2 regions of the Mesorhizobium sp. B3-2-1 genome follow, and region 1 is predicted to be linked to the other one. Evidence: riboswitches for the same ligand, from Rfam matches in the RefSeq annotation. Region 1 holds a riboswitch; the other holds the start of a gene.

Region 1 (14,523 bases):
CTTCCAGCTCGTGGAGAATTTCGGCCTCATCAATCGCCGCGACATCGCCGAGGAGATGAAGTCGCTCGACCAGGAAGGTCGCGCGGCACTTCGCCGGCTCGGCGTGCGCTTCGGTGCCTATCACGTCTTCGTGCCGGCGCTGATCAAGCCGGCACCCGCCGGACTGGTGACCTTGCTTTGGGCGCTGAAGAACGACGGCAAGGACAAGCCGGGCTTCGGCGACGTCGTCCATGCGCTGGCGTCGGGACGCACCTCTGTTGTCATCGATCCGGCCTTCGACAAGGCGTTCTACAAGCTTGCCGGCTACCGCAATCTCGGCCGCCGCGCCGTGCGCATCGATATTCTCGAGCGGCTGGCCGACCTGATCCGCCCGGCGACCAACTGGAAGCCCGGCCTCGGCCAGCGACCGGACGGCGCCTATGACGGCCAGTCCTTCATGGTGACGCCGCCGATGATGTCGATCCTCGGCGCCACCGCCGACGACATGGAAGAGATCCTCAAGGGTCTCGGTTATCGCGCCGAGCCGAAACCGGTGGCGGAAGTCAAGGCACGGCTGGAAGCGCAGGACACTGCCGCGCGGGAAGCCGCCGCTGCCAAGCAGGCAGCCGAAGAGGTAGCCCGCGCGGAACAGGCCAAGGCGGCGGAAGAGGCGGCAGTGGAAGCCGCAGTAACGGAAGCCGGCGCTGTAGATGCGGCCGCGGAGGCAACGGTCGAGGGTTCGGCAACGGCAGCCGCCGAGGCCGCCATCGAAGCCCCAGCCGAGGTCATCGCGGAAACGGCAGCAGAGCCTGTCGCACAAGAGCAGTCGGAAGCCACGACTGAGGTTGCGGATGAAGAGGAGCCTTTAGCCGAAGCCGCTGTTGAACCCGCCGAGCCGGCCCCGGTTGAACCGCAGGCCGAACCTGAAGCTGCCGAGGTCGACGCCACGCCCACGGAGGAAGCCGCAGCGGCGGAGCCGATCGTCGAAGCCTCCGCGCCGACGGATGCCGCCGAACCGGCTGCAGTGGCGGAAGCCACCAGCGAACCTGCGCCGGAAGCCGAAGCGCCAAAACCGATCCTGTTGTGGCGCCAAGGTCGCTTTGACCAGCGCCCGCGCCATCGCGATGGCCGCAACAACCGCCCGCAAGCCGGACAGGCGCGCGGCCGAAGCAACGCGCCTGCCGATGCCGGCGACGGACCGGCAACAGGCACGCCCGCGGACCGTCCCGCTCATGAAGGGCGCCGCGACGGCGCCGGCAAACCGCGCTTCGACCGCTCGAAGTTCAAGCCGAGGCCGCAAGGCGAAGGCGCCGAGCGCCGCGACGGCCGCCCGCAAGGCGATCGTCCCGACCGCCGCGAAGGTCGGCCTGACTGGAAGGGCGGCAGCCCGGAAGGCAAGGGTGCCGATCGTGGCAAGGGGGGCGGAAAGCCCGCCTTCCAGCCCAAGCCGCGCGAGGAGCGTCCGGTGCGCTTCGATCCGGATTCACCCTTCGCCAAGCTCGCCGCTTTGCGCGACCAATTAAAGAAGTAGGCTCGCGTCGATGGTTGCGGAAGGCCGCCAGCGCATCGACAAATGGCTGTTCTTCACGCGCGCGGTGAAATCGCGCTCACTGGCGGCCAAACTGGTAGTCGCCGGTCGCGTGCGCATCAATCGCGACAAAGCAGCGCAGGCTTCCGATCTGGTCAAGCCAGGCGACGTGCTGACCATCACGCTCGACCGGCGTATCTTCGTCTGGAAGGTGCTCGGCGCTGGTGTGCGGCGCGGCCCTGCCGAGGAAGCTCGCACTCTTTATGAAGACATGTCGCCGCCGCCCGCCGCAGCCAAGGCCGACGCACTTCCCGATGCTATCCCGGCGCTGCGCGAGGCAGGCAGCGGCCGCCCGACCAAGAAAGAGCGCCGCCAGACCGACCGATTGCTCGACGAAGATTGAGCCTTGCCGACCAGACGCGGGGGTGTGTTTTCCCAGGGCAAACGACAAACAAAAAGCAGAACCGGGACCGGCAAACGGGACGGCCTGTGGGCATGTCGGGCCCTCGCGGCACCGCCCACCTGGAATTCCATTCCCAAACCCTGGCGCCACTGGGAATAGCCACCCTTGCAAGCGGCCGACAAAGGCGTTACCTCACAAAAAAGCCAACAAAAACGGGACATCCCGGAGCCGACCGATGACCTATGTCGTGACCGACAACTGCATCAAATGCAAATATATGGACTGCATCGAGGTCTGTCCTGTCGACTGTTTCTACGAAGGCGAGAACATGCTCGTCATCCATCCCGACGAGTGCATCGACTGCGGCGTCTGCGAGCCGGAATGCCCGGCCGACGCGATCAAGCCCGACACCGAGTCCGGCCTCGACAAATGGCTGCAGATCAACACCGAATATGCCGAGAAATGGCCCAACATCACCGCCAAGAAGGAGCCGCCGGCCGACGCCAAGACCTTCGACGGCGAGACCGGCAAGTTCGAGAAATACTTCTCCGCCGAGCCCGGCGAAGGCGATTGACAACACCGCTGTAAAGGCTTGTATGACGCAGCGTAACAGGCACGTCGGATTAACCGCCTTGACAGGCGGCGATCGGTTGTGGCCTTCGCTTACGCAGCAAAACCTTGATTCTTCCGACTTTTTGTGTTACATCAGCGAAACATGCCGGTGACACAACGTCGATTTATGGCGCAGACGCCCCAAATCACTGAAAGGTGAAAATCCCATTCCGGACCAGAGCGATCTGGGCCAGGCGGTCGCAGTTCGTGCGGTTTGCCGGTCCCGGCCTTTCCGGTGGGTTCATCTGTTGTGCGGCTAATGATCGGGTGACACCGATCACGTGAGTTCAGCCGGCACCGCCGCCGGCACACAACAAGGAGTTCAGGGCGTAATGGCAACGATAACCCCGCAGAAGAAGTCCACAGCCGCGCGTCACGGTTTCAAGACCGGCGAGTACATCGTCTATCCGGCGCATGGCGTCGGCCAGATCGTCTCGATCGACGAGCAGGAAGTGGCCGGTCACAAGCTGGAACTGTTCGTCATCGACTTCCAGAAGGACAAGATGCGCCTGAAGGTGCCGGTCGCCAAGGCGACCTCGATCGGCATGCGCAAGCTGTCGGAGGAGGATTATGTCGAGCGTGCGCTGAAGGTCGTGCAGGGTCGCGCCCGCGTCAAGCGCACCATGTGGTCGCGTCGTGCCCAGGAATATGATGCCAAGATCAATTCGGGCGACCTGATCTCGATCTCGGAAGTCGTGCGCGACCTCTACCGCGCCGACAACCAGCCGGAGCAGTCCTATTCCGAACGCCAGCTCTACGAGGCGGCGCTCGACCGCATGGCTCGCGAGATCGCGGCCGTAAACCGCATGTCGGAAACCGAAGCCGTGCGCCTGATCGAGGTCAACCTCAACAAGGGCCCCAAGCGTGGCGCCAAGGCCGACAACGAGGAAGCCGAGCAGGAAGAAGCTGCCTGAGCTTTTCGCCTTCGAGTTGAGTTAACGAAACCCGGCCTCGCGCCGGGTTTTTTGTCTTTGGGATTGCTGCGGATACCGCGCTTATGCGCCACCGCCCTTCTCCGCCGCCTCCTGCTTCAGCGTGGCGATGAACCGCTTGGTCCGTTCGCGCTCCGGATTGCCGAACAGCGTGGCGGACGGTCCCTGCTCGACCACGACGCCAGCGTCGAGGAACACCGCTTCCTGGGCGATCTTGGAGGCGAGGCGCAAATCATGCGTCGCAATCACCATGGTCGTGCCTTCGCTGGCGAGTTGGCCAAGCACGTCGACAACTTCCTGCGCCAGTTCGGGGTCGAGCGCCGAGGTCGGCTCGTCGCACAGCAGCACTTTCGGCGACGGGGCGAGAGCCCGCGCGATCGCCACGCGCTGCTGCTGGCCACCTGACAGCGTCGCCGGCCAGGCGTCGGCCTTGTGCGCCATGCCGACCTTCTCCAGCAGCGCGGCCGCCCGCTCATGTGCCTGCTGGGGCGACCATTTGAGCACCGTAACCAAGCCTTCCATGACATTCTCGATGGCGGAGCGATGCGGAAACAGCTGAAAATTCTGGAACACCATGCCGGTCTGCAGGCGCAGGCGCCTTATGTCCGCCGCCGGCACCTTGCCACCCGGGCGGAACTCGAGCGTCTCGTCGCCGATCCGCACCATGCCCGAGGTCGGGATCTCCAAGAGGTTGATGCAGCGCAGCAGCGTGCTTTTTCCCCCGCCCGAAGGACCGACCAGCGCGGTGACGCTGCCCTCGGCGATGGCAACCGTCACCCCCTTCAGCACAAGATTGTCGCCAAAGCGTTTTTCGATGTTGGCGAGGCCGATCATGAGCGTGCCTCCAGGAAGCCGCCATAGCGGTTGAGCCGCTCCTCCAGCCGCGTCTGCAAGGCCGACAGCACCGAACTCATCGCCAGATAGAGGATCGCCGCCTCGACATAGAGGATGAGTGGCTCATAGGTGGTGGCGACAATGCGCTGCGCCGCCTGGAACATCTCCGGCACGGTGATGGCGGCGGCCAGCGACGTGTCCTTGACCAGCGAGATGAAGGTGTTGGAGAGCGGCGGCACCGCCACCCGGCCGGCTTGCGGCAGGATGGTGCGCCGCATCGCCTGGCTCCAGGTCATGCCGATCGAATAGGCGGCCTCCCACTGGCCTTTCGGCACCGAGCCGATCGCCGCGCGGATGATTTCCGACGTGTAGGCGCCGATGTTGAGCGTGAAGCCGATCAGCGCCGCGGTAAAGGCATCGAGCAGGATGCCGACCGACGGCAGGCCATAGAAGATCAGGAACAGCTGCACTAGGAGAGGCGTGCCGCGGAAGATCCAGACATAGAAGCGCACGAGCGCCACAAGCGGCTTCGGCCCGAACAGCCGGCCGAGCGCCGCGCCCAGCCCCACCGTCAGGCCGAGCACGAAGGAAAGCAGCGTCAGCGGCACGGTGAAGATCAACGCTGCCCACAGCAGCGAGGGCAGCGACTCCAGCATCAGTTGCAGCCAGTGCGGCACGAAATATCCTCCGGAATGGACGGGCAGCGTCATCGAAGCGCGAATGCGTCAGCCATATCACGACAAAAGCGGCGAGCCGTCAAAGACGGCTCGCCGCTGGATGGGCTGCAGGGCGGCTACTCGCCCCGCTTTATGATTACTTCGAGACGTCCTGGCCGAAATAGGTGTCGGCGATCTTCTGGTAGGTGCCGTCGGCCTTGATGTCGGCAAGGGCCTTGTTGATGGCCGCGACCAGCTCCGGATCGCCCTTGCGCACGATGACGCCGGAGTAATCGGCATTCTCTTCCTGGGCGGCGATCTTCACATTGGCGTCGGGCTTGTGCTTCTTGAAGTCGAGGAACGACAGGCTGTCATTGATGGTGGCGTCGGCGCGGCCGGTCAAAAGCAGCTGGATCGACTGGTCGAAGCCATCCGTGCCGACCAGTTCGGCGCCATTCGATTCGGCCAGCTTGCCGAAATTGGAGGTCAGCGACTGCGCCGCCTTCTTGCCCTTGAGATCTGCGAAGGTCTTGATGTCGGTGTTGTCGCCGCGCACGATCAGCACCGCCTTGGAGGCGATGTAGGGATCGGAGAAAGCGTACTTGGCCTTGCGGGCATCGGTGATGCCGACTTCGTTGATGACGGCATCATATCGCTTGACGTCGAGGCCGGCGATCAGGCCGTCCCACTTGCCCTCGAGGAACTCCGCCTTGACGCCGAGCTCTTCGGCGATCGCCTTGGCGATTTCGACGTCGAAGCCGACGAGCGCTCCGGATGCATCATGATAGGTGAAGGGAGCGTAAGTGCCTTCCGTGCCGACCTTGATGACGCCAGCCTGCTTGATCTGGTCGAGATTGGCGCCGGCATGGCCCGATGTGACCGCCAGGGCCTGCAGCGTTCCGGCGATAATGAGCGACTTGAGCCATTTCATTTTTCTGTGATCCCGTCCTTGGCCTGATGTCAGGCATGTTGTGAGGGCTGGAAAATGACAGATGCGGATCGAAAAAATAAGGAACGAAATTTCAAAAAGGCTCAGTTCTGAAAATCAAATACTCCAAAAGAAATTTCTTTGCAGCATCGGAAGTCCGGGCAGCCGTGCCGAAATTGCCCGGACGTCATCGCTCGCTTGCCTGCTCCAGCGGAACCTTTCCCGCGCATGGCAGTTTTGGCTGTTCTAGGGCACGACGCCGTCATTTCAAGCCGGTTCTTGCCAGTTTGTCATTCGCACGCCTGAGCCAAGGAGCGCCTTATGATGGAAGACACGGCAGGTCGGGTCATGGTCCGCGCGGCAATGAGGGCGCCTTACCTTGAGCGCGACGAGGAGCATCGGCTTGCATTGCTCTGGAAACAGGACAACGATCAGAATGCGTTGCACAGCATCACCGTTGCCCATATGCGGCTGGTCATTTCCATGGCCTCGAAATTCCGTCACTACGGCCTGCCTCTCGGCGACCTGATCCAGGAAGGCCATGTCGGTCTGCTCGAGGCCGCCGCTCGCTTCGAGCCCGAGCGCGAGGTGCGGTTTTCGACCTACGCGACGTGGTGGATTCGCGCTTCGATGCAGGACTACATCCTGCGCAACTGGTCGATCGTGCGCGGCGGCACCAGTTCGGCGCAAAAGGCCCTGTTTTTCAATCTGAGGCGGTTGCGCGCCCGTCTCGCGAACGGCGCCGAACCACTCTCCAACACAACCCTCTACCGCGAGGTGTCGGTTGCGCTCGGCGTTTCCGAAGCTGATGTGGCGTTGATGGATTCGCGCCTGTCGGCGCCCGATTCCTCGCTCAACGTGCCGCTTGCCGACGATGCGGGTGCGACCGAGCGGATGGACTTCCTGGTCTCGGACGATCCCTTGCCCGACGAGATTGTCGGCGACAAGATCGATATCGCGCGCCGCGCGCTCTGGCTGAAGGAGGCGCTTCAAGCGCTCAACGCCCGCGAACTCCGCATCATCGAGGAACGCCGGCTTACCGACGAGGGCGCCACGCTCGAGGCACTCGGCGAGACGCTCGGCATTTCCAAGGAACGCGTCCGCCAGATCGAAGCCCGCGCCCTGGAAAAGCTCAAGGTCGCGCTGGTGAAGCAGAACCCGGAATTCATGGCGACTGCCGCCTGATCTCGCGCAACGGCGCTTACTTGTCGGTGACGATCTTGACCTTGTCGCCGGCCGAAACCGCGGCCCCCGGCGACAGCGCGTTGAGCACGCGGAACAGGTCGAGCTTGCGGTCGACGCCCACCATCTGCGCGGCAAGCGAACCCATGGTCTGTCCTGGCTGCACCGTAAGCACACGGATATGCAGCGGCTTCAGGGCCGCTTTTTCGGCGGGACTGAGGATGTGGAAAGAGCCACTGACCGAGCGCGCCACCGTTTCCAGCGACGCGCTGGCCGAGGGGGCCGCGGTCAGCAGTCGGTAGACCTGGCCGCCGGCACGGATCACCGCGATGTCGAACTGCCAGCCTTCGGCGCCGGCATGCGCGGTCGCGGCCTCATTGCCGTTGATGGTTTCCTGCTTGACGGTGCTGTCGTCGAGGCCGGCCACCCAGCCGCTTCTGATATAGTCGGTCAAGGCGCGGTTCTTGTCGATCGAAACGCCGTCGAAGCGGATCGCTATGTCGCCCGGACCCGTTGCCGTCACCGCTGCCGCCGAATTGTCGATGATGAAACCGTCCGGCACCGTGAACGACACGCCGAGACCCGGATGCAGGAAGGTTTCCCCGCGCACATAGCCCTCTTCCGGCGTGTCGCCATAAAGCAGGCCGTCTATGCCGGCGAGGAAGGAATCGCGATCGCGCGTGCCGAAACCGGGCGCGCCGAATTGGCGGGCGTGGCGCTGTGCCAGATCGATGCGTTGCGGCGTGCTGGGATGCGTGGCCAGGAAGTCGAGGCTGGCGTCCGTGGCACCGCTGATCGAACGGAAATCGGTGTAGGCCGACATCGACTGCAGGAAGCGGCCGGCGGCATAGGGATCGTAGCCGGCTTCGCCGATCGACTTGATGCCAATGGCGTCAGCCTCCAGTTCCTGGTTGCGCGAGAACTGCGCCAGCCTGAGCTTGCCGCGGATCAGTGCTGCCTTGGCGGTCGGGCTGTCGCCGAGCACATCGGAAACGACCTTGGTCGCAAGGCCTTCCTCGGCCTCCAGCTGCTGGCGTTGCAGGCCGTGATTGGCGGTGACGTGTCCCATTTCATGCGCGATGACGGCGGCGAGCTCGGACGAATCATTGGCCAGCGCCAACAGGCCGCGCGTGATGTAGAGATAGCCGCCCGGCAGCGCGAAAGCGTTGACGTTGGGCGAATTGAGGATGGTGATGCGATAGGTCTGGGTCGGGTTAGCCGACACCACGGTCAGATTGCCGACCACCTTGGCGACCATGCGCTCGAGCTTGGGATCGGAATACTCGCCACCATAGGTCGCCAGGATACGCGGATGCTGCGCCTTGGCGAGTTCGGCAAGCTTGTTGTTGGCGGCGACATTGTCCACCGTGATCGGCTTGTCGGATGGCTGGAAGCCGGATTCCTGGACTTCCGGAGGCGTAAACATCTGGCAGCTTGCCAGCGCCACGGCAAAGCCGGCGAGCGCGAGAAAGCGCGCCAGCGGATTCATTCGTAGCCTGTCAGCGCCGATCGCCAGAATGGCTTCCTTTCAGGTCCTTGCGCATGGCCAACGGACCGTGTCATGCGCAAAACAAACTGCTACAGCGTCGGTCGCGCGCTCGGGGCGGGCAGCAGATGCTGTAGGCAAATCACGGCCTGTGCCGGACCGGTATCGAGCGGACCTAGCCACACTACTCCAGTCATGGCAAGCAAGCGCCACATCGCCTCGGGCCGGTTTGAGCGTAAATTATGTCCGCTTCCGGGCAATATCTCGTGATAAGGCATCTCCGGCAGCCGCACCGATGTAGCGCCGGAACGCCTCCGGACCAGCCCCTGCAAAGAAATCGTCGGAGGTGCCTGTGGCGGCGACGGCGCCATTGTCCAGAAACACCACCTTCTGGCCGATCCGGCGGGCATCCTGCGGCTGGTGCGTGACGAACAGCAACGTCATGCCACGCTCGGCATGGAGGCTGGCAACCAGGTCGAGCATGTCGTCGCGCAACGCGGGTCCGAGCGAGGCGAAGGGTTCGTCGAGCAGCAGCACCGGGCGGTCACGCACCAGCACGCGAGCCAGGGCGACGCGCTGGCGCTCACCGCCCGAAAGTTCACGCGGCAGCCGCTTCTCCTTGCCGGCAAGGCCGGTGCGCCCAAGCGCCTCCGCGATATCGGCGTGGTCGGCATCGGTCAGTCGCAACGATGGCGAACGGCCGAGCCCGACATTCTGCTCGACGGAAAGATGCGCGAAAAGATTGTTCTCCTGGAACACCATCGACACCGGCCGCACGGCCGGCGGCTCGCAACCGACATCGGCCCCGCCGATCAGCAGGCGCCCGGATCTCGGCGTCTCGAACCCCGCCACCAGATTGAGCAGCGTCGACTTTCCCGAACCGCTCGGCCCCATGATGGCGGTGATTTGCGCAGCCGTGAACTCGACATCGAAGGCGAACAATGCCTCGCCATAACTGAACGAGACCTTGTCCAGCCGCACCGTAACCCCCTTGCCGTCAGCAGCCCTGTCAAACATCGCGGGCCATCCCCTTTCCCAGCCGGTCCGCTGCCAGCACCAGTGCCAGGCAGACAAGGCCGAGTAGCAGTGCCAGGCCGGCGGCGTCCTGCGTGCGGTAGCTGCCCATGCGAGCCAGGAGAAGGTAGGGCAAGGTCTGCACGGAATCACTGCCGAACAGGGCGATGACGCCGAGATCGCCAAGCGACAGCGCCATGGCGAACGCAAAGGCGGTGGCGAGCGGCCGCCGCAGCGACGGCCAGTCGACCAGCCGCAGTCTTGCCCAGCCGGAAATGCCGAGCTGCGCGCAGAGCCGTTCGTGACGCTCGCTTGCCGCGTCATAGGCGGGACGGATGGCGCGCAACGCGAAAGGCATCGCCATGACGGCGTTGACGGTGACGACCATGAGCGGGGCGATGGCAAAGACATCGCCGACATGGCGCAACAGAAGGAACCAGCCGGCGCCGATGACGATCGGCGGCACGACCAGCACAAAGCCGGCGCCGGTATCGGTGGCATGTTCGAGCAGTGTCCTTGGGCCGGAGCGGCGGTTCAGCGCCAGCGCCCGGCGCGCCATGGTCAGGGCCAGCGAAAGCATCACCGAAAGCAGCGCCGACAGGAAAGCGAGCACGGCACTGGTCAGTGTCGCCTGCCGGACAGTGGCCTCGCCGGCCAGCCGGCCGAGATCGGCGCCCAATCCGGCCGCCACGGTCGCCGCCATCGGCCCGGCAACGAAGAGCGAAGCCAACACGATGAGGATAGCGTTCAGCGAGGCCTCGGTCCTGTTGACCGAGAGATAGCGGCGCGGCGCGACCGGCAGGTTGGTGTCGCCGACGACATTGGCGCCGAGCCGGGTCAGCGCCAGCACCACGGTGAAGGTCAAGCCGATCTGCAGCAATGTCAGCGCGACAGCCCGCGCGGGATCGAAATCGAAGCGCAATGCCTGATAGATGCCGACCTCCAGCGTCGTCGCGGCCGGCCCGCCGCCAAGCGTCAGCACGATGGTGAAGGATGTGATGCAGAGCATGAAGACAAGTCCGGCGACGCCGGGCAAGGCGGCGCGCAGCGTCGGCCATTCGATCAGCCGGAATGCCGGCCGCGCTCCCATCCCGAGCTGGCTCGCCAGCCGCCACTGGTCTGAGGGAATGGTCTGCAGCGCCTCGAGGAGCAGGCGGGTGGCCAGCGGCAGGTTGAAGAAGACATGGGCAACGAGAATGCCGGACAGGCCATAGATGCCCGGCCAGTCCCGGCCGCCAACCCAGTTGAACAGACCGGCGAAATAGCCGGCGCGGCCGTAGAGCGCTAGGATGCCGAGCGCCGCGACGACCGCCGGCAGAGCCAGCGGCACGGCGAAGAGCCGCAGGATGAAGGCGCGGCCGGGGAAACGTGGATGCCGCGACAGCGCCCGCGCCACGAACAGGGCGGGCCCGACCGAGAGCAGCGTCGACAGGGCCGCCTGCCAGAGCGTGAAGCGCACGACACGGAAGAGGTAAGGATCGAAGGCGGCCCAGGCGCCGGAAAAATCGTGGGCGCCTTCGATGAAAAGGCCGGCAAAAGCGCCGCCGATCAGCAGTGTGGTTGCCGCGAGCGCGGTGATGCCGGCGGTGATGCGGGGATCAGATGCGCGTTGCACTGAGAACCAACGATCGACTTGGGAAACATTGTGTTCCTTGGCGCCCCCCTCGTGGGGGAGATGTCCGGCAGGACAGAGGGGGGCGCCGTAGAGCGGTCATCTCACGAGATTAGCCCACAAAACCTACTTGCTCATCACCGCCAGCCATTCGTCCACCCAGGCCTTGCGGTTGGCGGCGACCTCCTCGGGGCTGAACAGCAAGGTCTTGGTCGGCTTGACCAGTTTGTCGAAGGCGGGGTTGAGCGGCTTGTCGGTCTTGCCGGCCGGGAACATCCAATTGCTCTCCGGGATGGCGTCCTGGAATTTCGGCCCGGTCATGAAAGCCATGAACTTGGCCGCCAGCGGGTTCTTGGCCCCCGTGGTGGTGATGCCGGCAACCTCGATCTGCAGGTACTCGCCCTCTTCGAAGGATGCCGCCTGGTAGCGCTCGGTGTTTTCGGCGACCATGTGGTAGGCCGGCGAGGTGGTGTAGGACAGCACCATCGGCGCCTCGCCCTTGGTAAACAGGCCGTAGGCCTCGCTCCAGCCCGGCGTCACGGTCAGCACCTTGGCCTTGAGCTTGGCCCAGGCTTCCGGTGCCTTGTCGCCATAGACCGACTTCACCCACAACAGCAGGCCGAGGCCCGGCGTCGAAGTGCGCGGGTCCTCGATGACGATCTTGTCATTGGCACTGCCCTCGACCAGGTCCTTCAGGCTTTTCGGCGGCGTCTTGAGCTTCTCGGTATCATAGACGACGGCGAAATAGCCGTAGTCGAAGGGGACGAAAGTATCGTCGCTCCAGCCGCCCGGCACATTGACATCGCTCACCGTGCCATGAGGCGCGAACAGGCCCGACGCCTTGGCATCGGCGGTGAGATTGGTGTCGAGGCCAAGCACGATGTCGGCCTTGGTCGCTGCGCCTTCGAGCTTGACACGGTTGAGCAGCGCCACGCCGTCGGCGACCGAGACGAATTCGACATCGCAGTCACATTCGGCCTCGAATTCCTTCTTTACCACCGGGCCTGGACCCCAGTCGGCGGTGAAGCTCTCATAGGTATAAACGGTAAGCTTGTCCTTGGCCAAAGCCGGCCCGGACAGGGTCACTACCACGGCTGCGACGAGAGAATATAAAAGCGTGCGCATCGGCGCCTCCTTCGTTTGCGTTGAAAGGAATTGAGGCGTCGGATTGTCCGAAACGTCTAATCCCTCCGCCGGTACAAACCGGATCAGGTTCAGCGGGTTGGCGAGACTACCTCTCAGCCGGCCCGCGAAAGTCGCGTCCGGCACCCCGTTAGAGCGTTTCGACACATAGGCCCGGCTGATGGGACGCGCAAGTGGGAGTTTGCCGCCTTCCGTTTCCCGTGCCGGGCTGGTAAGGGCGACAGGATATGAGCACATTCACCATCCTGCTTGGCGGCGATCTCATCCGCACGCCCCGGCTCGACCGCCAGGTCGAAGGCTCGCGCGTCATCGCCGCGGACGCCGGCATCGGCCATGCACCGATGCTGGGCCTTGTCCCGGAACTGTGGGTGGGTGATTTCGATTCCGTGCCGGCCGATCTGCCGGAAGGTCTCGCCGCCGTGCCCCGGCAAACCTTCCCGGCGGAAAAGGACAAGACCGACGGCGAACTGGCGATCGCGGCAGCGCTCGAGCGCGGGGCGACTCGTCTTGTGCTGGCGGGCGCCTTCGGCGGCAAGCGCGCCGATCACGCCTTCCTGCATCTGGCGCTTGGCCTGCGGCTGGCCGAGGCCGGAACAGCTGTGCTTCTGACCAGCGGCGCCCAGGAAGCTGTCCCCTTGCTGCTCGGCAGGGCCGGCTTCGATTATGCCGACGGCACGCTGTTTTCGATACTCGGCTTTTCCGAACTCTCCGGCCTGACCGTAACCGGCGCCAAATGGCCGCTCGACAAGGTCGAGGTGGCTTTCGGTTCGTCGCTGACCATTTCCAACGAGGTCAAGGGCCGCCTCGACATCGCGCTCGGCCATGGCCGCGCACTGCTGCTCGCCCATCCCTATCCATTGCCCGAAAGCTGACATGGCCCCGCCTCTTCTCAATCTCGACGGGATAAGACTGACCTTCGGCAGCACGCCGCTGCTCGACGGCGCCGCCTTGACCGCTTCGGCCGGCGACAAGATCGCGCTGGTCGGCCGCAACGGGTCCGGCAAGTCGACGCTGCTCAAGATCGCCGCCGGCCTGATCGAACCGCAGGATGGCGAGGTGTTCCGCCAGCCTTCTGCGACAGTACGCTATCTGCCGCAAATGCCCGACATGGACGGCTTCGCCAATGTGCGCGCCTATGTCGAGGCCGGACTAGGGCCGGCCGACGATCCCTATCGCGCCAGCTATCTGATGGAGCATCTCGGCCTGTCGGGCGAGGAGCGGCCGGGCGACCTGTCCGGCGGCGAGGCCAGGCGCGCCGCGCTTGCTCGTGTCATGGCGCCCGAGCCCGACATTCTGCTTCTTGATGAACCGACCAACCATCTCGATTTGTCTGTCATCGAATGGCTGGAAGAAGAGCTCGTCCGGACTTCCTCGGCGCTCATCGTGATCTCGCACGACCGCCGCTTCCTCGAACGCGTGTCGCGCGCCACCATCTGGCTCGACCGTGGCCAGACCCGCAGGCTGGACAAGGGCTTTGGCCATTTCGAGGAATGGCGCGACCTGGTGCTGGAAGAGGAAGAGCGCGAGCAGCACAAGCTGGGCCGCCAGATCGTGCGCGAGGAGCATTGGCTGCGCTATGGCGTGACGGCGCGGCGCAAGCGCAACATGCGCCGGTTGGGCGAATTGCAGACCATGCGCCAGCGCTTTCGCGGCCATCGCGGCGCCGAGGGCTCGGCAACCATGGTGGCAAGCGACGCCGCCGAATCCGGCAAGCTTGTGATCGAAGCCAAGAACATCGAGAAGGGCTTTGGCGACCTCACCGTCGTCAAGGGATTCTCGACCCGTATCCAGCGCGGCGACCGCGTCGGCCTTGTCGGGCCGAACGGCGCCGGCAAGACGACGCTTCTGAAGATGCTGACCGGCGAGTTGGCGCCTGATGCCGGATCGGTACGGCTCGGCACCAATCTGGAAATCGCCACGCTCGACCAGAAGCGCGAGGCAGTCGATCCGCAGGAGACATTGGCACAGTATCTGACTGACGGGCGCGGCGAAAACCTCGTCATCAATGGCGAGCAGCGCCATGTCGTCTCCTACATGAAGGATTTTCTGTTCAAGCCGGAACAGGCACGCACGCCGGTGCGCGAATTGTCCGGCGGCGAGCGGGCGCGGCTGATCCTGGCGCGCGTGCTGGCGCGGCCGGCGAACCTTTTGGTGCTCGATGAGCCGACCAACGATCTCGATATGGAGACGCTGGAATTGCTGCAGGAACTGGTT
Region 2 (14,523 bases), on a different contig from region 1:
ACGCGACCGCACCTGCCATGATACCCACCTCCCCAGGATTGAAGAACCAGCCGGCGCGAACCGCCGGCTGGTCCCGAAGCTCGTTACTTCACGTCGACCTTGAGCTGCTGCCAGAGCGCCAGATAAGCCTTGCGTTGCGCGTCGGTGATCGGCGCCTGGAACTGGATGCGCTTGGCAACCTCGGGATCGCCCATGACCTTGCGGTTGAAGGCATCCTCGGGAAGCGCGTCCACCGCCTTGGTGTTGGCTGACACCGGCGCGCCGACCTTGGTCACCCATTCGACGTAGAATTTCGGGTCGATCATGTAGTTGATGAAAGCCTCCGCACCGGCAACGTTCTTGGAGCCGACGGGAATGGAGAAGGCGTCGAGCCAGGCAACGGCGCCCTCCTGCGGGATGACCAGCGAGACCGGCAGCTTGAAATGCGTCTTGGCGCGGTCGGCCGAACCGCTCCAATAGGTGCCGATGTCGATCTGGTTGGAGGCAACCATCTGGTTCCAGTCGTTCTCCGAGCTCCAGAAGGTCTTGATCTGCGGCATCAGTGAGGTGAGCTTGGTCTTCACCGCATCCATGTTCTTGATGTCGTTGATGTTCTGGCCCGTAGCGATGGCGCCGAACTGAACCGCCTCGACGGCGTCGTCGCGGATGACGACGCGACCCTTATGCGCTGGATTCCACATTTCGGCGATCGAGGTCGGCGGCTTGTCGAAGGATTTTTCGTTGATGGCAAGCGCTGTCAACCCCCACACCCACGGCACGCCATAGACCTTGCCGTCATGGTCAAGCATCGGCGAACTTGCCTTGTCCTTGCTGATATCGGCATAGTTCGGCAGCTTGGAGGTATCGATCGGCTGGATCAGCTTTTCCGCCATCGCCTGGTCGTTGAAGGCGGCATTGATCATGACGACGTCATAGAGGCCGGGATTGGTCCGGATCTTGGTCAGCATTTCCTGTTCGGAATTGAAGAAGTCGTTGACGACCTTGTTACCGGTCGCCTTCTCGAAAGCAGCGATGGCCCACGGCTCGTCCGCGCCGTAGCCTTTCCAGTTGAGCACATGCACCTCGTCGGCCTTGGCGGCGAAAGCGAGTGCGGAGGTGAAGACGGCGGTCGCCGTCAAGAGAGCAGTCAAGTCGGGCATGCGCATGGTTCGTTCCTCTCTGTGTTTGCCGCTTTCCGGGCTTGTCAGGCTGTCTGATGGGCCTTCCGTGTCTGGCCTGGCGCGCCGGTCGAAGCGGCCTGGCTCAGGAAAGTCTGGATTTCCGCGTCGGCCGGTGCCGATGAGCCGCCGTGGCGTGTCACCGAAATGGCCGCCGCCGCGTTGGCATAGGCCGCGGCATCGAAGGGAGGCACGCCACGCGCCAACGCGCTGACGAAGGCGCCGATATGCGTATCGCCGGCGCCATTGGTATCGACGGCCGCCACCTTGAAGCCGGCTATGGTCCGTGCAGTGCCGTCGGCCAGCCGGACGAGGCATCCGCCTGCGCCAGCTCGGATGACCACGCCATCGGCCTTCGCGCAATGATCCGTCAGAAGCCGCGAGGCGAGAGCCTCGGCGTCGCCGGTGCCGGCAATCTCGGCCGCCTCCGTCGTGTTGCAGCTCAGCCAGGTCGTGCGGGCAAGCACACGATCGAGAATGGCACGTGGGATGTCCGCAATAACCGGCGTCGGATCGAAGACGAAGGGAACAGCTGCCGGCAACGCCTCGATCCATCCGGTCAGCGCATCGCGGCTCCCGGGATAGCTCAGCGTGTAGCCTGACGTGAACACCCAGTCGTCAGACCCGATCGCCACCGGCGCCATCAGATCGAGGCTGAGAGCGCTCTCGGCGCCTGGCCACGAGACGAAGGTGCGTTCGGCATCGCTCGATATCATGACGACGCAATTGCCGCTGTCCATCAGAGGCGACGGCGGCGTCAGCGTCTCGATGCCTTCGGCGGCGAAGGCGGCACGCAGGAAGTCGCCATTCAAGCCGCTGCCGAGCTGGCCGCCAAACACCACCTTCATACCGGTGCGGGCCGCTGCGGCCATCATGTTGAAGCCGCCGCCGGCGACCTGCGCATAGCTCGACGCCGTCTTCTCGCTGCCGGGCGCCGGCAAGGCGTCGATGCGGTAGACATAGTCGACCACCGCGCTGCCGATATGGACGAGACGCCCGCTCATCATGCCGCATCCTTGCCGGAACCGGCGTTGCCGACGCGACCGTTCGACATCCGCGCCGCGACAAGATCGGTGGCCAGCGCCCGAACCTGCGCCATGTCGATGCCCTTGAGATCGGCGATCCGATCCTGCGGCAGATGCGAAAAGCCGGTGCAGGCGCCGGCCATACCGGCCGCGATGGCGCCGATCGTGTCGGTGTCGCCGCCAAGATTGGCGCTGATGATTGCCGCCTGCCATGGATCGCCGTCGGCGACTTGCAGCACGGCGAAGGCAGCCGGTACCGATTCCTGGCTGGCGACGCCGGTGCCAACCAGATCGACAATCAACCGGGTCGCGTCCCTCTTCACCTTGCCGCGCACCAGATCCTGCGCCCAGGCGATGCGCGCGGCTATGTCGCCACCGGTCACCCAATGGCCTAGCGTCGCGGCTCGCCGCGCCGCCGCGACCGCGCTGTCGGAGGCCGCGCGCCAGTCGCCACCGGCGACGCCGCGGCTGACAGCGGCCGCGACGGCGGCGGCCGACGCAATCGCGATCGACGTGTTATGCGTCGCCCGGCAGGTCTCGGCCACCTTGGCGACGAACGCATCGAGCGGCTCCAGCGACATCATGATGCCGACCGGCGCGATACGCATGGCCGCGCCATTGGTGTCGCCGCTACGCCCCCCCTCTTCCGCCGGCACGCCATTGTTGATGGCATCAATGGCGCGCTTGGTCGATGGCCCCAGGAGATCGTAGCTGCCGCGCGCCTTGACCTCACGCTCCCAGTCGAGCAGCGCGTTGACCCAACGCGCATGGTCGAAGCGATCGCCGGATTCAATGAGGATGCGGCCAAGCAGCAATGCCTGTTCGGTATCGTCGGTGATGCTGCCGGCCAGCAGCCCCTTCGACACCGGATGGTCGGCGAAAGGCGTCACGAAATCCTCGACATGGCCGTAGAGTTCGGCAATACGGACCGGCGACAGAAGCTGCGTCGGCATGCCGAGTGCGTCGCCCAGCGCGCCGCCGACAAGCGCACCCATTGCGCGATTCATCTCAAACTCGTTGTCCGACATCGCTCAGAATCTCATATGCAGCGCGAAATGCGCGGGGTTGAGCAGGCTGGTGACATATTCGATCGGCCGCTCGTCGGCCGCACGCGTCAGCCGGCGGCCGCGCAAGAACGGCGTGCCTTGCGGACAGCCGAGGATGGCGGCGTCATCGGCATTCAGCTTCTCGATGTCGACCCACTCCTCGCCATGGTCCGGTACCAGCCCCGCCCCGCGCAGCGTCTGGTGCAGCGACCCCTCGCGCAGGCCACGCAGCGGCACGTCCTCCAGTTCGGGCGACAGCGGCAGGCGGCTGCGTTCGATGGAGATGGCGTGACCGTCACTGGCATTGGTGCGCACCCGGTCGACGGCGATGAAGAACGGGCTTTCGACGCCCAGCAAGGTCGCCAGTTCGGCGTCCTCGATGACCTCCAGCCGCAGCGTCCGGGTTTCGGCATTGGCGCCCGCATTGGCCAGCGCTCGCGACCAGCCGATGGCGTCATCGACCGGCTTGCCATCAAAAGTGACGAAGGAGCCGATTCCGCCCTTGGTGGTGATCAGCCCGCGACTGGAGAGCTCCTCGAGACCCTTGCGGACGGTATTCCGGCTGACGGAAAAGCGCTGGACGAGCTCGTTCTCGCTCTGCAGCCTGTCACCGAAACCAAGAACGCCGGAGCGTATCTCGTGCTCGAGAACGGTCGCGATCTGCTCGGGCTTGCCCGTGCCGGGAGACAGTTGAACCGCGCGCCGCTTCATATACGTACCTGTTCAGTGAACCTGTATAATCCTGTTCAATATCTTGCTATGTGAACTCTGTCAACGATCGGCGCCCACGGACGCTTCACCGCAAGTCGCCCCGCGTCCGCCCGGCGGCGACCCGGCACTTCGAGGCAATCGCTTTGCTAAAAAGAAAGCCCGCTCCGGGGACACCGGGGCGGGCCTTGGAGGAGAATGAAGGGGTGGGACCCTCTCCTCTTGTTTCCACGGGGGGTGTGGACCGCAATCACCATACGCGAGTCCCGCGGAATGCCGGATCACAAGCCGGCTTCTTGCATCACGATTCGGTGCCCGGCGACGTGAGCGTGGTCACGCGATTGCGATTGCCGCCGTGATCGAACTGCTAAATGCGTCCCAGAACCACAAGGATGATGACGATGAGCAACACAAGTCCGAGACCGCCACCACCATAATAACCGGTTCCATAGAACGGGCCGCCGCCGAGACCGCTGAAGCCGCCTAGCAGCGCGAGGATTAGAATAATGATAAGTATCGTTCCAAGACCCATGGCCTTCCCTGCTCCTGAATGCGCGCTCTCGCGCGGGTTCAACATCGCGCCATTTCGGATGTTGCAAAGGTATGAACGTTTTAGGGAGGCTGGCGTTCCGCCGGACCATCGCGGCTACGGAACGCTGAGGGCGCAACGCGGAAAGCCGCCTGGACGGCGGGCTTTCCGACCGGCCGAAGGCCAGGAGAGTGCGGTCAAAGCCCCTCGGCTGGTTCCGCGGCCTGCTTCAGCCTCAGCGGCGTGAAATTTGCGGGAATCTCGCTATTGTCTGCATGCAATCCTGTCCGGATTCCCGTTGACCAACCTCAAACCGCGTCAGTGCGATCCGTTGGCCTATCCCAGAAAAATTGGATTGGCGGCAGTGCCTTGGCGATCTTGCTCTCAGAAGACCCGGTAGCACAACCTGTAGCGCACGCGTTCCATGTAGGCGCGATACTCCGGCACGGCGGCCAACAGCGCCTCCTCGCGCAAGATGCGGTAAAGCTGGAGATAGGTGATCACCGCATAGACCGCGAGATTGTGGAAGGAAAAGGCCGACAGGAGGTAGAGCACATGGCCGGCGAGGTAGCCGGCATAGATCGGATGCCGCACCAGCCGATAGGCACCGCCCGTCATCACACCGCGATTGGCGGGCAGGATCGCAAAAGAGCGCCCCAGCGAGATCTTGCCCCAGATAACGAACAACAGTGCGATGACCTGTAACGGCGCGGCGACGTAAAGGGGGACGAGTGCGATGCCTGGTTGGAGGCTGATCAACGCAACGCCAAAACTGGCCGTCACCGAAACGATGACCGTAAGCGGATTCCAGTCACGCGTCACCGGACGCCGCGACAGAAGCAGCCAGGTGAAGGTGAGTATCTCGGAAATCGCCACCAGCGCGGCATTGAGCCGAGTCGGATCCTCGACAAGCTGATAGACGCCGCGATAGACGAACAGCCCCGCGCACAGCAGCGCACAGGCGCGAAAGAAGCCTTCGCGCAGGTCGAGCAGAATCTCGTGCTTGCGCGCCACGGACAAAAGCCTGTTGTCAGCCGCACGCGAAAGTGTGTCACTTTTTGACATGAGCAAGGCAAGCATCCCGATGATCCCTCGGGGCGACCTTCGCACGCAACCATTGCCGGGCCGTTAACTGGGAAGATCGGATCGGCATCAAACAGGATCGAAGGTGAAGGCCGTACCCGCGGTTTGTCGGGCTGCGACCTGGCCACATCCTCGCGTCCGGCGTCGGACGATACGACCTTTTTCGCGGTTTCCGCGTCGGTGCCTATCTGAGGTACTCGTTGCTGAAATATCCCGCGAAATCCGGACGTTGCGCGACAATCTTGCCATCGGCGTCGTGCAGGATGCCGGCGGCGAAGAGATAGGAGCCGATCGCTTCCATCTTGGCCGGATTCATGATGCCGATGGCACCGTCTTGTCCGCGCAGATAGTGCCCCTCGATCAGTGTCTTCAACGAGGCATGGATCAACGCCGGATTGGTCAGGGCGTCCTTGTTGGCCGCGATCAGCAGCGTGGCGGCTTCCTCTGGATGATCGACCGCCAACTGATAGCCGCGCCGCGTTGCCTGGATGAAGGACGACGCCAGTTCTGGGTTTGCCTTGAGATACGCTTCGCTCGAAGAGATGAGCGTCGTGTGCTCGTCGGGGACGCCATAGTCGGCGTAGACGAAGCTGCGCTGCTTGACCCCTTTGAGTTCGGCTTCGACGCCCTCCCAGGTCGATACTTCGAGCGTGAAGTCGACCGAACCGTTGGCCAGCGCCTCGTAGGCGGAAGTGCCGAGCGTCACCGTCTCGAAACCGCCCTTGCCGCCATCGTGGCGGATGATGGTCGAGATCAGCGCGTTCTCCCAGGCACTGCCGAAACCGCCATAGGTTAGGCCATCCAGATCCTTCGGGCTTTTGATCGCACTGCGCGCCGCATTGAACACCAGCCGACCCGTTTCGGACTGCACCACGGCATAGACGGCCTTCAAGTCGGCGCCGGCGGTCTTCTGGGTGAACAGGCTAATGGTGCCGTTGATGCCGAAATCGGCGACGCGGTTGGCGACAAGCGTGCCGGCTCCGGTGTCGCTGTAGGGCACAATATCGACCTCCAGGCCGGCCTCGCGATAAAACCCCTTGTCACGCGCGACGAACAGCCCGATGTGGTTGGTGTTGACCGTCCAGTCGAGGGCGACGGTCACCTTCCGCGTTGCCGCGAAAGAGCGGCTCGATCCGGTGATCAGCGGTACGCTGCCGGCAAGTGTGAGCAGCAGAGCTTGCCTGCGCGTCAAGTCTGTCATGATCATGTCCTTTGGATGGCTGGAGGTTGAGCAAAATATCGAGGATCTCGGCCTCGAGTGCCCCGGCCTGCCGTGTGGCAGCGCTGGTTGGATCGCGCGGGCGCGGCAGTGGCACCTTGATCTCGCGCACGACACGGGCCGGCCGCGCGGACAGCACATAGATGCGGTCGGATAGGAACACGGCTTCGCGTACATCATGGGTGATCAGCAACGCCGTCCAGCGATGATGCCGCCACATCTGTTCGAGCCAGCGCTGCATGGCCGCGCGGGTCAGTGCATCGAGCGCGCCGAACGGCTCGTCGAGCAGCAACATGTCGCGTTCCTGCACCACGGTACGCAGCAGCGCCGCGCGCTGGCGCATGCCGCCCGAAAGCTGCGCCGGGAAATGCCGCTCGAAGCCGGCAAGCCCGAACTCGGCAAACAGCGGCGCGACCCGCGTCCGCGCCGCCTTGCGGCTGACGCCTTGCACCTCGAGCCCAAGCGTCGTGTTGTCGAGGATGCGCCGCCACGGCATCAGCGCGTCGCGCTGCGGCATGAAGGCGAAATGCCTGCCATGATCGTCGAGCGGCGCGCCGTCGAAGAACATCCCACCCTCGCCATGCTCGGCACCGGTCAGAAGCTGGAACAGCGTCGACTTGCCGGCACCCGAGGGCCCAAGGATGGAGACGAATTCGCCGGCATCCACGCGCAGCGAAATGTCGGCGAGCACTTCGAGCCCGCCAAAGGCCTTGCGCATGTGCCGCAATTCGAGCCGGCTCATGCTTGCGGGCCTTTTCCAGCGGCTCGTTCCCAGGGCATGGCAAGACGCTGCAGCAGCACCGTCAGCCCGAACAGGACGAGGGTGAGCGCTGCGCTGACGCCAACGGCGGCGAGCACCAGGTCGGGACGGAAATTGTTCTTGGCGTTGAGCATGTAGATGCCCAGCCCCTTGGCCGCGCCCGCATATTCGGCGAAGATGGCGCCGACGACGGCGTAGGTGATGGAAATCCTGAGGCCAGCGAAGAAATAAGGCAGCGCCGAAGGCAACCGTGCCAGCATGAAGACCCGCCAGCGCCCTGCTCCCATGGCGCGCAGCATCTGCCCGATCTCGACCTCGGTAGCCTCGTAGCCCTGCACCAGGGCCACCAGCATCGGGAAGAAGGTGACCAGCGCCACCAGCATGATCTTGGGCATCAGCCCGAAACCGAACCACAGCACCACCAATGGCGCGATGGCGACCAGCGGCAAGGTCTGGCTGACGATGAACACGGGAAACAGCGCGCGCCGCAAAGGCTGGAAGAAGTCGACCAGCATCGATAGCGCGAAGGCGGTACTGAGCGAACAGGCAAAACCGATCAGCGTGGCGCGGATGGTGGGAACGGCGTTGTCGAGCAGCGCGTCACGATTGAGCACCGCCTGTTCGAAGACGCGCGAGGGCGGCGGCAGAACCGTCGGCTTGATGCCGGAATGGTTTGCGTAGAGTTCCCACGCCACGAACACCAGACCGATCGATATCACGGCCGGCGCTGCCTGGGCGAAGGAGCCCGCGAGGTGACGCGGGTTGAATGACGATGAAACCACGAGAGAATGACCTTGACGGCGCTCGCGCGTCGGCGCGAGCGGTTCAGACGGCAGCGGGACTGTTGGCCGAAACCGTGACGTCGAGGGTTACGTGACCTGCGCCTGGCCCGAAGCGGCAGAAGGCTTCATCGAGCGCCGAGAAGATCGCTCCGGCATCGCCGCGCAACTTGGTGCAGAAATTCTTGGAGCGATCGTAGACGCCGGACTGCTTCAGGAAATCGATGCAGCCATAAATCTCGTCCATGTGGTCGTCCGTGCCCATCACATACAGCGAGAACTGCGCCGCCGCTGGCTGGCCGGTGGCGGGCGCACCGCGCACGGCGGCAATGGCGGCTTGCTTGCGCGGGCCGAGTGGCCCGGCAGGTCCGCCGAACGTGTCGGAGCGGCAGATCGGATCGTCCGGCTCACCTGGGCAGCCACGCGAAATGGTGGCCGACAGCACGCAATGCTTGCCGCTGCCGGACGCAGCCACGAAAAGGTCGCGCAGCGCCGGGAACAACACCTCGGGGGGGCCGACCAGCAGGGTCGAGATATCGTCGGTCTCGATCCTGAGCCTGTCGCGATACGGATCGAGCGCGCCGAGCGCGCCCAGGATGACGCCGACAAAATCGTCGGCCATGGGATATAGGGAAACCTGTGCGCCTGAAAACATCGCCCGCCTCGCTCCGCTGGTATTACCCAGATCAGCTTCTAGGGTCTGTGGGCTTGCCGCCCCCGTCTCAGCCCCGACCGTACGGAGCACCCCTGTGGATGGCGGCGTTAAAGCACCATTCGATCGGTTGGGAAAGCTATTTTTTCAGCAAGCTGCGACAAAAGCATTGCGCCAGCGCAGAGGCAATCGGGTGCCCGCCGGCCCGGAAATCTGTCTGGAACCTTCGCGAGGCCGAGAGGTTGTCCCACCAGTCGCCAGACGCAATCGCAGGAAAAGTGCGAAGCGGTTTTCCTGCCGGAATGCGTCAAAACAAAAAGATAGAGCGGTCAGTTGCTTCCGTGAAGCCTGTGAACCGCTCCCGCGACGAATTCACAGAATGGAGACAAGCCATGCTCACGAAAATCCTCGCGGCTTCGGCCTTCACCATTGCCCTTGCAACATCCGCCATGGCGCAAAGCAATAGCGCGGCCGGCGCGGATGGGTCGGGCGGCAGCGGCAAGTCGGTCACCGTAGACCCAAGTACCCCGGCTTCGCCCAATACAATCGACCCGGGCGCAACCAACAGCATAACCACCATGCCAGGAGACATGAATTCCAACGCGGATCAGAATTGCCCGACCAATCCGCAGGGCGCGCAGACGGATGCCAATGGCAACGCGACTGCGCCGACCGTGAACGACAAGAACTGCGGTAAGTAGTCTCGCGGCATGGAAAGCGCGGACGCAAGTTCCGCGCTTTCCATGCGCATTGGTTTTAGTATCCGTCACGACCGGCCGGCGGCTCGCGCCGATTCGAACTGTCAACCACCGGACAGCCGCGATTGATATGGTCTTGCGGCAATCGGCGGGCGCTTATACCTGCCAACTGCCAAGAAACTCATGAAACTGCCTTTTCGCGGACCGGCAGCTTCCAGCTTGGCCTGACGAAATGGCAGGTGTAGCCATTGGGATATTTCTCCAGATAATCCTGGTGCTCCGCCTCGGCCTCCCAGAACGCGCCGGCCGGCGCGAGTTCGGTGACGACCTTGCCGGGCCACAGGCCGGAGGCATCGACATCGGCGATGGTGTCCTCCGCCACGCGCTTCTGCTCCTCGCTGGTGTAGTAGATTGCCGAGCGATAGCTCATGCCGACATCGTTGCCCTGGCGGTTGCGCGTCGTCGGATCGTGGATCTGGAAGAAGAATTCCAGAAGCTGGCGGAAGCTGATTTTCGCCGGATCGAACGTGATCTCGATGGCTTCGGCATGCGTGCCATGATTGCGATAGGTGGCATTAGGCACGTCGCCGCCGCTGTAGCCGACACGCGTGGCGAGGACGCCCGGGAAGCGCCGGATCAGATCCTGCATACCCCAGAAGCAGCCACCGGCAAGCACTGCACGTTCGCTCGAAGTCGCCATGTAAGGTCTCCTCAAAAGGCAATCCCGGGGAAACTGTAGCGGCTTTCAATCGGGAATTGCGCGACAACAAATTCGGATATTCCCGTAGATGGGCATTGTCGCCTGCTTCGTCCAGAGCGGCCATTCGGTTGCACCCGTGAAAGACGCATCAAAGGGAATGGGTTGCATGACGCCGCTCAGATGCGCGGATGCCGGGTCCGGCTGCTGGCGGCAACCGGCAGATACCGCGGACCAGGCGGAATGGCGGCAAAACTGATCGCCACCGGCGGCGCCGCGCGCGACCAGTTAAAAAGAACGGTCTTGACCGGGATATTGCCCAACCATGCCCGCAGCCATGACGGCACGCCAGGACCCCGCCAAACCATCAGCATGCCATGGTCGCGCAACCGCTGCCTCGAGATCCAGGGTGCGAACCGCATATCGAGGTCGGTGAAGATCGACGGCTTGTCATAGGCATTGAGGCCCGCCAGCATGGCGAGATTGGTGTCGCCACCGACGATGTCGAGCCGGCCAGGCGCCGCCGCGTGCCAGATTGCCTCTGCCTCGTCCGAGACAGACTGCGCCGGCCAGCAGACGGCGTCCATGCGTCCGCGCACATTGCAGTTCGTCCAGCGGATGGCCGCATAGGCGCCCGACATGGTGACGATGCAGATGAACGCGCAGACCGCCAGCCTTCGCATCTCAAGGGCACTGAGCCGGTGGCCGAGGAAGGCGAGCACCACCACGCCGACAAGATTGTACATCGGCGCGCCCCAGGCTTCGCCGGCGCCGGTGAACAATGAGGCGACCATGATCAGCGTCGCCGGGCCAAGCCCCATCCACGTGAGATAGACCAGCGTACCGCGCTCGACGGGCTCTTGCGGAGCAGGCGTGCGCCGCAGCAGCCCTGATATCGCCAGCACTAGGAGGAAGCCGCAGAACCCGGCCAGTTGGACACCGACATAGTAGAGGCGCGCACGGTGTTCGCTCACCCAGGCGTCGCGGTCGGCGAAATAGGTTAGCGGCAGGAAATCCATGCGGTAGAGTGCGACGGCCAGCGGCGCGGCGACCGCGAGAAAAACGGCCAGGCCAAGCCATGGCCAGGGTGTCGCCAGCCGGCTCCGCGCGCGCGGCTCGTAGAGCAGCCAGAGGCCGCCGAAGGCAAGCAGCAGGCCGGTGGAGAACTTGGCGTAGAGCCCGATGCCCGACACCAGTCCGAGCGCCAGCCACCAGCCTGGCCCACCGCCGCGGCCGGCGCGCCACAACAGCCAGCAGATCGCGGCCCAGAACGGCATCTGCGCATAGTCGTGATTGAATTGCGCGGTTGGCCAGCCGAAGAAATAGATCGATGGCATCAAAAGCACGGCAGCCAGCGCGCGGCGTTGTCCGAGTATGTCGCGGGCCAGCAGATAGACCAGGACGAAGGTGGCCGAGATCGTCAGTTGGGCGAGCAGATATTGCGGCCAGCGGAACGATCCGGTCAGAAGATGGCTGGTCTCGAGCAGCCAGCCGGGGAGCTGCGGATGCTTGTAGGTCAAAAGCACCCACTCGCGGCCCCACATGAAACCTTCCACGACATCGCCGGGCGGCGCGGGATCGATGAGTGCTGGCACCACCGTCCAGAACAGGATCTGCATCAGGCACAAAAGCGCCAGCAGATACCAGGGGTGCCGAAGCAGGGCGGACCAGACCGACGACGAATCCAGTTCCACGGCAGGCAGCCCTGCCGGCACCCAACGATCGATGGAGTCGTCGATTCCCGCCATGCGGCGCTTAGACCACATCGCCTGGTTTGCCGAACAGTCCCAACATCAAAGCTTACCAAAAAGTATACTTGCAGGTCATTGCAAGGCCAAGATTGAGCAGGAACTACGTCCTCTCATTGCCGACACCGGGCAGAACAGCCCGCACACTGATCCCACTTGAACATCCCGGATACTCGATGCGTCACCAGCATGCCGTCATCCACCACCGCGCGCTCGACTTCTGGCTGGCGCGCGCGGCGGTCCTCGTCATCATCTGCCTGCAGCTTCTGGTGATCAACGATCTTTCGTTCGGCCCACGCTGGCTGGCGCCGGGGCTGGAGGCCGCCCTGCTCGTACCCCTGTCCGTGGCCACCGCCTGGACGCAGGCCGCCACCCAGAAAGCGGTCGAGGAGGAGCACTGGTACCTGGTTGGCCGGTTTCGAGTCATGATCCGTAGGACGGCTCTGGTGATGACCGGCGTCGTCAGCGTCATGAACTGCGGCTCCCTGGTGTTCCTGGTGCGTGCCTTGCTGGCCGGCCACGCCGGCTCCAGCGGCCAGACGCTGCTGGTCGACGCGCTCAACATCTGGATAACCAACGTCATCGTCTTCGCCTTGTGGTTCTGGAGCACCGACCGGGGCGGGCCGCCGACCTGCGGCCTCGTCACACGCGCCCATGCCGATTTCCTGTTTCCGCAAATGACCCTGAGCGACCGCGAAATCCGCGACTGGCTGCCGGGCTTCGTCGATTATTTCTTCCTCGCCTTCACCAATGCAACGGCGTTTTCGCCAACCGACACGTTGCCGCTCTCCCAACGCGCCAAGCTGCTCATGATGGGCGAGGCCATGATCTCACTGCTGACGATCGCGCTTGTCGCGGCTCGAGCCGTCAACATTCTGGCCTGAGGCATGTCACGCAAGCCCGCCGGGCACCGGGAGAACGGCAGACATGAAGATGAAGACCTGAGCGCGCGTCGCCTCGATCCATTCAAACGCGCCTTGGGCCACCTCAGAAGCCACAAACGCAAAAAGCCCGCCCCGGCGCGAGCCAAGGCGGGCTTTGGCTCGACCGAGCCGCAGATTCTCAACGCCAGGCAAGGCCCAGAATCATTCCTCCCCAGCTGGCCTGAACTTCCGCACGATCACCTCGAACAATATATCCGAGAGCATGTCCAGTTGGTTGATGGCGACATCGATGTCCTTGGGCAGCACCGAAAGCACGATCTTGAGATATTGGTCCGGCTTGTCGGCCCGCACCTCGGCGAGGACGCCGGCGCCGTGGGCGCGAAAATCGGCGCGCACGGCGGCAAGAAAATCGTCGCCCAGTGTCTTCTTCATCCGCTTCGGGCGAGGTCTCTTCGCGGCTGCCGGGCTGGCGGGTTTGCGCCTCGCCGACCTTACCTTGGCGCGCGACGGCTCGGCATCGGTTTCGTCGGCCATCGGCTTACCCCAAGGCATCGCCGGCCGCCGCCTTCGGCGACGCCGATCTGGTTTGCCGGACCGCCTTCTTCGAGCGAGCGGACTTCTTCCCGGCCCGCTTGGCGCGCTTCGGCCTTCCGGCAGGTTTTGCAGCGCTTGATGGTTTTGCAGCATTGGCCCGCGCCTTGAGCCTGGCTATGACAAGACCGACAGCGCGGCAGTCGATGCCTGCCAGCGGAAAGTTGAACCCGCCGGCCTCGTCCCGCACCATGCCGATCAGCACGCCGGGCGCCACTTGCTCGACACGGCCGAGCCGCGCCTGCGGTCCCGCGCCCTCGAATTCGCCGATGGCGCTGACGACCTCAAGGCCGTCATCGCCGGTGATGATGGTGGCGTAGCGTGCCATGGGATTGTCTCTTGAAGGTTCGCAAAATAGGGTTCAGTCACAAAGGCGGCGTCGCCATGGCCAAGTGCAAAGACCGGATAGAAAGCACCAATTGCCTCGATACCATCCTATCAGCGTGACCCCGGAAATAGATTGCGTCCAAAGCGACCTGCGCGAATTGCGCTGGACAGATGACACGGTCGTCGCGGACTTCACAATCCCCGGCGACGAACACAATGTCTTGCGTGTGCTGTTCGCCAATCATTCGGTGATCATCCGCATTCTCGATGAAATGCCCCTGAATACCGAGAATGAGGGCGCGCCCAAGGAAGGTCTCGTTCCCCACCACTTCGCATATCGGGTCGAAGGAGCTACCTTTGAGAAGACACAGTCGGAGACGTGGAAGTTCACGCAGCACCCGGCGACACACTATCGCTTCTTGACCGGCTGGACATGCCTTGATGTCTTGTCGGCCAAGGAACCGGTTTTTCAGGTCGTCAAGCGAATCCCGATCTCAACCTTCGACTGACGACCGGGACGTCTCGAAGTACGGAAAATAGCAGGCCAAAAAAACCCGCCTTGGTGGCGGGTCGTTGGCGCAAATCAGCACCATGGACGAATATGTAGCATGGCTGCCCTC

What was found. A riboswitch is a leader RNA that binds a small molecule or an ion and turns the genes downstream of it on or off. The one in region 1 is predicted to bind thiamine pyrophosphate.
Region 2: linked by a shared signal. The riboswitch ahead of FJW08_RS06650 (YkoF family thiamine/hydroxymethylpyrimidine-binding protein) and the one ahead of thiB (thiamine ABC transporter substrate binding subunit) in region 1 are both predicted to bind thiamine pyrophosphate.

The regions. Positions count from the first base shown of each region.
Region 1 is NZ_VFTI01000009.1:161,905-176,427, reverse strand. It holds gene FJW08_RS12265 (helicase-related protein) at 1-1,510, shown strand, start outside; gene FJW08_RS12260 (RNA-binding S4 domain-containing protein) at 1,521-1,910, shown strand; gene fdxA (ferredoxin FdxA) at 2,146-2,484, shown strand; gene FJW08_RS12250 (CarD family transcriptional regulator) at 2,855-3,436, shown strand; gene FJW08_RS12245 (amino acid ABC transporter ATP-binding protein) at 3,518-4,288, opposite strand; gene FJW08_RS12240 (amino acid ABC transporter permease) at 4,285-4,965, opposite strand; gene FJW08_RS12235 (amino acid ABC transporter substrate-binding protein) at 5,102-5,875, opposite strand; gene FJW08_RS12230 (RNA polymerase factor sigma-32) at 6,194-7,057, shown strand; gene FJW08_RS12225 (M48 family metalloprotease) at 7,074-8,543, opposite strand; gene thiQ (thiamine ABC transporter ATP-binding protein) at 8,781-9,557, opposite strand; gene thiP (thiamine/thiamine pyrophosphate ABC transporter permease) at 9,550-11,169, opposite strand; gene thiB (thiamine ABC transporter substrate binding subunit) at 11,293-12,291, opposite strand; TPP riboswitch at 12,335-12,449, opposite strand; gene FJW08_RS12205 (thiamine diphosphokinase) at 12,537-13,181, shown strand; gene FJW08_RS12200 (ABC-F family ATP-binding cassette domain-containing protein) at 13,183-14,523, shown strand, end outside.
Region 2 is NZ_VFTI01000005.1:18,493-33,015, forward strand. It holds gene FJW08_RS06600 (ABC transporter permease) at 1-19, opposite strand, end outside; gene FJW08_RS06605 (ABC transporter substrate-binding protein) at 84-1,145, opposite strand; gene FJW08_RS06610 (PfkB family carbohydrate kinase) at 1,184-2,161, opposite strand; gene FJW08_RS06615 (ADP-ribosylglycohydrolase family protein) at 2,161-3,210, opposite strand; gene FJW08_RS06620 (GntR family transcriptional regulator) at 3,214-3,939, opposite strand; gene FJW08_RS06625 (DUF3309 family protein) at 4,304-4,468, opposite strand; gene FJW08_RS06630 (isoprenylcysteine carboxylmethyltransferase family protein) at 4,850-5,545, opposite strand; gene FJW08_RS06635 (ABC transporter substrate-binding protein) at 5,733-6,650, opposite strand; gene FJW08_RS06640 (ABC transporter ATP-binding protein) at 6,589-7,509, opposite strand; gene FJW08_RS06645 (ABC transporter permease) at 7,506-8,309, opposite strand; gene FJW08_RS06650 (YkoF family thiamine/hydroxymethylpyrimidine-binding protein) at 8,353-8,961, opposite strand; TPP riboswitch at 8,952-9,065, opposite strand; gene FJW08_RS06655 (hypothetical protein) at 9,351-9,659, shown strand; gene msrA (peptide-methionine (S)-S-oxide reductase MsrA) at 9,838-10,356, opposite strand; gene FJW08_RS06665 (glycosyltransferase family 39 protein) at 10,533-12,101, opposite strand; gene FJW08_RS06670 (hypothetical protein) at 12,278-12,985, shown strand; gene FJW08_RS06675 (hypothetical protein) at 13,187-13,519, opposite strand; gene FJW08_RS06680 (hypothetical protein) at 13,524-13,904, opposite strand; gene FJW08_RS32870 (hypothetical protein) at 14,020-14,412, shown strand.